Regions from separate parts of the Paenibacillus sp. FSL E2-8871 genome, predicted to be linked through region 2. Evidence: a T-box and tRNA genes for the amino acid it is inferred to sense, from the RefSeq annotation. Region 2 holds a T-box; the other holds one or more tRNA genes.

Region 1 (3,415 bases), 5.6 Mb from region 2:
TTCCGTTACCCATTTATGATTTTTCACTTTATTTCCACCCGTAGTAGGTGTGTAATCAATCATATATACCGTGGTATGTTCCGCTGCGTTAATTTGAGCCGTTGCACCTTTCATGTCTTTCATATGGTCAGCTTCCATTATGACTTCCGAGCCGGATTCATAGGGTTTGTCAGCTGCTTTTTTGATTTCTTCATGAATAATCCACTTGTGATTTGTAACTGGAAATCCGCCTGTTGTAGGTCTATAAGAAACGATATACGCTGTGGTGTCAAAAGCTCCAACTATTGTTGCAGTAGCCCCCTTCATACCTTCCATATGGTCCGCTTGGATAATCGCTTTACTTCCTATTTTAAAAGTAGGATTCTCTGCCACTTTCAAATTTTCAGATACGTTGCTTGAATTGGAATGTGAGGTATCTTCCATTATCTTATTGCCATAGCTATTTTCATTACCACATGCGCTTAGAGTGAGTGCAGCTGCGATTATGAATAGATATAATTGCTTTTTCATATATAAAACCTCCGAAGTTGATGTGCCTCTGATTATTTATTTACCCATTTCATAGGATCACAAACCTAATGAAGTATTTTCGAAAATGTAAAATGGATTATTAGATTACCAATAAATGAGTGTTGTCTCAGTTATTGAAGGTTATTTATAATGTTTTCTGAAAGGAGGCTACTACAATGAAGACTAAAATATTCACTTTGTTGCTTCTTTTGGGTCTGGTAAGTATGGCTACTATGATCGGTTCTGCTAGTGCTGCTCCGGTATTAACCGTAGGGAGTTCTTCTGGAGATGTGTGGGATCTTCAGTATCGATTAAAAACTCTGAATTTCTATACTCAGCCTTTAGATGGTGTATATGGAGCACAAACGAAAGCTGCCGTTACTAAATTTCAAAAAGCCTACGGATTAAGTGCCGATGGAGTTACTGGTACAAAAACATGGAATGCTCTAAAAAAATACACGCTTAATATTGAGGAAATGGATATTCTGGCGAAAGTCATTTATAGTGAATCTCGTGGTGAGCCTTATAAAGGACAAGTCGCAGTTGGTGCTGTAGTTATGAATCGCATACAATCTAGTCAATTCCCAGACAATATTAAAAACGTTGTATTTCAAAAAGGCGCATTTACAGCCGTATCTGACGGTCAATACTGGCTTACTCCAAACCGGACTGCCTATTTAGCTGCTCTTGATGCTGTCCGAGGTTGGGACCCAACAAACAATTCGATCTATTATTTCAATCCAGATACAGCTACTAGTGCATGGATCTGGACTCGTCCTCAGAACTTAAAAATTGGTAAGCATATATTTGCGAGTTAACGCTTTAAATAAATGTAATAGCCGGTCAACCCTACGGTTGACCGGCTATTTTTTAGTATAAACAATTTTCTTAATACTATCTTTAGAAAGACAGTATTCACCTGAGAGCTGGTCGACGGTTGCACCAGCAGCAAACCTCAGGCAGATCTCAATATTTCTTGATTCCAAATATTTTCTACTCCCTGACTTCTCACCCCATTTCACATGTAATTCTTCAGGCTTTGGAACGTAGACCATACCACCGTTTATATATTTCTGTATTTCTTGTAGTAACTCTTTAGGGAAGACTGTATCTGCATTTACATATTTCATAATTAATCTACTCCTTAAACTTCTCAAATTAAGATGAAATAACAAACAACCTGTCTAACCATAATGGTCGGACAGGCTGTTTTTATAGAAAGCTTACTATTAAAATTAAGATGGCTCGGGACGGGGTCGAACCGCCGACACTAGGATTTTCAGTCCTATGCTCTACCAACTGAGCTACCGAGCCTTGCTATTAAAGCTAAGATGGCTCGGGACGGGGTCGAACCGCCGACACTAGGATTTTCAGTCCTATGCTCTACCGACTGAGCTACCAAGCCTTACATGGATACAATTATTTCTTCTAAATGGAAACAAAAAGACCCCTCGTCCGAAAAGGGACGAGGAGCCGCGGTACCACCCTAAATTAGAACTATTCTGTACAACAAGCAGAAATGTTCTCACTTAAATATTTAACGGTTAACACCGGTACACCTCTACTTGCCAACAATGGTTTCAAGGGACTGCTCCGGAGTGAACTTCGATCAACCCTTTTCTCTAGAAACGCTCTCAATCTCCGGCGTTTCCTCCCTGTAAAGAGGTATTGAACTACTTTTCTCCATCAAAGCATTTGTTTTGATTAGCTTTATCCATTACAAAAATTAAAAATCATCTTTAATTCATCATCAAAAGACTTCTTACATTCTTCTTGAAAGCTATTACCAGTATATTCTTTTAGTGTCTTTCTCCAAAAATGCTGGGCTCTCCTATTTGTAGCTGTGGGATTGGTTTGTAGCTCCCATTTTCCAATATGAAGATTAAATACCTCCTTAGCCGCACGTTCAGCGATTCCCGTACCTCGAAAGGGCCGGAGGATAAAGAATTCGTTTAAATAAAATTCACAACCTGGTGGTGTATGAGGTGGTGTGGCTACTAATGCAAAACCAGCAGGAATTCCATCCTCTTTTATTAAATAAGGATATAAAATCCCCGGCTTCTCCCACCATATGTCGAACACTTTATTCTGTTCATTCAGCGTCTGTGTTTCATTATCCTCGTATACCCCGTATTGATTAGGAAGGTTCCCCCATATCTCTGATAGATCGTGTAAGTATAGTGGGTAGAGATTGTTAATCTTAAACTTTGTTGTGCTGTCAGTTAATGTTACGGTGATATTCATTTCGTTCTCCCCCTTCTATCGAATGCTTGAATATATTTTTGGAGATCACTCAAATAACGTTCTGTATAGTTGTCTTTTGTATAATCTTTAAGCACTTTTCGCCAGAAAACAATGGCAGGTTTATTATTTTCCATTTTAGCTAGTTTCCATTTAGCTTCTTTAAATAGATCAAATGTTTTAGTTGCGGCAGCAGTACCTATTCCATTTCTCTTGTATTTCTGCAAAATCATAAAGTCATAGACCACATGATTTGGATCTGGGTCTGTATCTAAGTTTTCAAAAAGAACAACCACAAATCCAGCTACGTTTCCTGAAAGCTCAATCAAATATGGATTCCATCGATGATCCCCTTACCTCTTTATCTTCAAACGTTACTGGAACAAGATTAATTTCCATCATACCTCCACGTTTTTTCTCTAATTTCACTTCCATACTCAGTATAATTACGACCACACACTAGTAATATGCCATGTTCAATTAGAATTAAATTTTATATAACGTCATTATTCTTCTAAAATAAAAAGAGTTCACCTGAGTTTTACACTCAAATGAACTCCAATATAATTAACTGATGATTAAGTTAGATCTACAATAACCTTGATCGTTTCTTTTGCTGCAATTGCTTTATCGAAGGCGGCTTGAATATCCTCTAATTTATAAG
Region 2 (3,415 bases):
GCCGGAAATCCCTTTATTGCGGCGCTCTACTCCGTCAATTTCAATGCCGGCAGCGGTAATCTTCTCCGCTAGCTTTTCGGCGGTTACTCCTTCAATCGATGTATAATCAGCCAACCATCCGGTTGATACTTTCATGTCCGCTCACTTCCTTTATGTTTCAGATGTATTTATCTACTTGCCGTTCGATCTGCTTCCTGTGGGAGTAGTACAATTTAGGATTACTCGATCAAAGCTTCATAACTGTCCTATTTAGAGAAGTCACTACGAAAAATATTGGACTTCCGATCGCTGTTATCCTCAGATTTCCTGATTAGAACCGCTTCTCGCGGTAGAAATCCGAGGATAAAGGCGAACGCTGGCGCTTCTACAGTTCCAAAATTTCTCTCCGTTCCTTCTATTAATAGTCTTTTATTAAGCAAGATCAGTAACCCAATTACTACTTACTCCTAACCCGTCAGCCAGCTCGCCCACCAAAAATCTAAACGCCCTTGAACTGCTTTACAAAACTCATATCGTTGTTATAGAAATGACGGATGTCATCGATGCCGTATTTAAGCATAGCAATCCGCTCAACACCCATACCAAATGCGAAGCCGCTATACTTAGCAGGATCATAGCCACCCATTTTCAGAACATTTGGATGCACCATGCCGGCGCCAAGGATTTCTAACCATCCGCTTTGCTTGCACAGTCTGCAGCCATCCCCGCCACATTTGAAGCAGCTTACATCCACTTCAACGCTTGGCTCGGTGAATGGGAAGAAGCTCGGACGAAGACGAATGTCTGTATTCGGGCCGAACATCTCTTGTACGAATTGCTGCAAGGTGCCTTTCAGATCACTCATCCGAATGTTGCTTCCAATAACCAAACCTTCAATTTGATGGAACTGGAAGGAATGCGTTGCATCGTCATCATCGCGGCGGAATACTTTACCCGGGCAAATGATTTTAACTGGAACTTCACCGTTCATAGCCTGCATAGTACGAATCTGTACCGGAGACGTTTGAGTACGCATAAGCAGGTCATCCGTTAAATAAAAGGAATCCTGCATATCACGTGCCGGGTGATTTTTAGGCAGATTTAGGGCTTCAAAGTTATAATAATCGGTCTCCACTTCCGGGCCTTCAGCCACACGGTAGCCCATACCAATGAAAATATCCTCAATTTCCTGAACCACTCTGCTAAGCGGGTGAACGCCCCCTTGCTGCATGCGGCGACCTGGCAATGTTACGTCTACTTTTTCAGCCTGTAGACGTTGCTGAGTCTCTTGCTGTTGAAAAGCCTCTTGCTTCGCTCCAATAATCTCCTCAATGGCACTACGCACCTGATTCGCTACTTGCCCGATAACCGGACGCTCCTCAGCACTAAGTCCTCCCATACCACGTAGAACTTCTGTAAGCTCGCCTTTTTTACCGAGATATTTCACTCTTAGGTCATTCAAAACCTGTGGATCCATAACCTCCTGCAACTTAGCCAGCGCTTCAACCTTCAATGCTTCCAACTTCTCTTTCATGGCCGTGTACAGCCCCCTTCAATCATTGTCTAGTTCAACAAAAAAAGGCCTTTCCTCCCGGTAAGGGACGAAAAGACCGTGGTACCACCCTTGTTAGACAAGCTGATCTGTTCCCCTTAAGAGCTTCATTCCCTCTTTTGGCTGGACAGATACCTATCTCACTTTATACAGAAATAACGGTCTGTGACCGGTTTCCCCTACGCTTCCTTACAAGGCAATCTTAAGGAATTCAAGGAACTGCTCCGGAGTGAACTTCGACAGCTCTGTATCCTAGAAACGCTCTCAATCACCGGCGTCTCCTCCCTGTAAGTCAGGCACTGTGTACTCTTCTCCATCACTGCATTTCACAATTCAATCTAATTGTCAGGTATCTCTTTTATGCAAGAGATATGTCTGTTTATTATATGCAAAATCTGTCGTTTTGACAAGTTCAAGCATAATTAGGGCAATTTTTATCTGGCTTTAAGCTGGCTTTAAGGTTCAGAGCCATTTTGGGGACTTTTTTTCAGCTAACGTTCAGCGGAGCTTGATAATTTCCATTATTAAGAAGGCATGGTTGTACTCAATCATAAATCACCTTCAAAATACAAGGACTTTCATACCGGGAGGGAATTACATGCATGCACGAAGAACAAAAGTAGCTGTGATCATACTTAGCGCAGCAGTTCTGAGTCAAGCTTCAGCGTATGGAGCATACGCTGCATCAACGACTACTTCATCCACAAAAACAGCAACTGCCAATACTGTATCCACTCTGGATAAACTCGGCTCGATAGCTTTAAAGAGTAACTTTAGTGTGAGACTGACCGATGTTGGCTTTTTGACTCAGGATGGCGGCAATATTCTTACATACACCCTCAGCTATAACAATGGGAGCGGAAGCAGCATCAATCTTGTGGACTATTTCTCTAAAGTAACTACTGCCGGAGGAACCGTTATCCAAGGAAGCCCAGTAACCAGCAGTGCAACCATCAAATCTATTCCCTCCAAAAGCAGTCAATCCGTAACCTATTACGCAAACGTCGGTAAATCCACATCTTTAAATGGAGTGAAGATTTCAGTATTCGGTTGGGATTTCAGCAGTACCGATTATCAAAAAAAGCTGGGGACCTTCACCTTGCCTGTGGCTTTTTCACAAGCGGTCGCTAGAGGCCAAAGTAAAAAGATAACCTTGAATAATCAGCCCGTAACAACCAAAACGGAAAGTCTGCAAATTTACAAATATAACGGTAAGGTATACGCCAAAGTAGGTGTGAGCTTAACCAATCAAGGAACCAAAGTGCTAAGTGATCCTGGACTTATGGGATACCTCGCATCTGCAGGAGGATCTGTATTTGAATTAACGCTTGATGATGCGAGCAGTAACTACAAAGTACAGCCACAGGAAAAAAAGACGATCTACTACATGACGGAAATTCCCTCTTATATGAAGACAGACAATATGACTCTGCAGTTTGCTGCAGAAGATACCTCATTAAAAATAGCTTTGCCCATCGTCACCTATAACCTTCCCGCTGCTACCACACCAGATCTTGTCGTAGCTAGCAATGTCATCAAGAAGCTTACGATCAACAATAATACTGTCGAGACGCAGTTAAAAAGCGCCAATGTCTATGCCGACAACGGCACCGCGAAGTGGACGCTGCAATTTCGAGTAAAAAATAGCGGCAACAAGGCGATTACTTTGCCTGCTTATGAGTTTACCGTTAAAGCCGCTGAAGGATACAGCTTTCCGGTGGACACGAAGGCTTTCGCAAACCTTACACTCAAACCCCTTGAAGAAAAAATAATTGAGCTCAGTGCAGAAGTTCCGCTAACGATAGCTCAAGGAACGCTACAGCTGCAAATGACTGAGCCCGCTGTAGAGGGTAAGATCATTTTTCCTACGGCCTATTATCAGAT

Evidence for each region. A T-box is a leader RNA that pairs with one kind of tRNA and senses whether it is charged. The one in region 2 lies ahead of pheS (phenylalanine--tRNA ligase subunit alpha), so its partner is inferred to be a tRNA-Phe.
Region 1: it has a tRNA-Phe gene. The T-box ahead of pheS (phenylalanine--tRNA ligase subunit alpha) is inferred to sense a tRNA for this amino acid. The anticodon was not compared.

The regions. Positions count from the first base shown of each region.
Region 1 covers NZ_JBBOBV010000001.1:920,239-923,653, reverse strand. Annotated here, with positions in the region: gene NYE25_RS04435 (YdhK family protein) at 1-510, opposite strand, end outside; gene sleB (spore cortex-lytic enzyme) at 687-1,328, shown strand; gene NYE25_RS04425 (CD3324 family protein) at 1,374-1,640, opposite strand; tRNA gene NYE25_RS04420 (tRNA-Phe) at 1,752-1,824, opposite strand; tRNA gene NYE25_RS04415 (tRNA-Phe) at 1,843-1,915, opposite strand; T-box leader at 1,969-2,209, opposite strand; gene NYE25_RS04410 (GNAT family N-acetyltransferase) at 2,221-2,754, opposite strand; gene NYE25_RS04405 (GNAT family N-acetyltransferase) at 2,751-3,080, opposite strand; gene NYE25_RS04400 (zinc-dependent alcohol dehydrogenase) at 3,330-3,415, opposite strand, start outside.
Region 2 covers NZ_JBBOBV010000001.1:6,480,514-6,483,928, reverse strand. Annotated here, with positions in the region: gene pheT (phenylalanine--tRNA ligase subunit beta) at 1-135, opposite strand, end outside; gene pheS (phenylalanine--tRNA ligase subunit alpha) at 479-1,513, opposite strand; T-box leader at 1,574-1,860, opposite strand; gene NYE25_RS29015 (hypothetical protein) at 2,130-3,415, shown strand, end outside.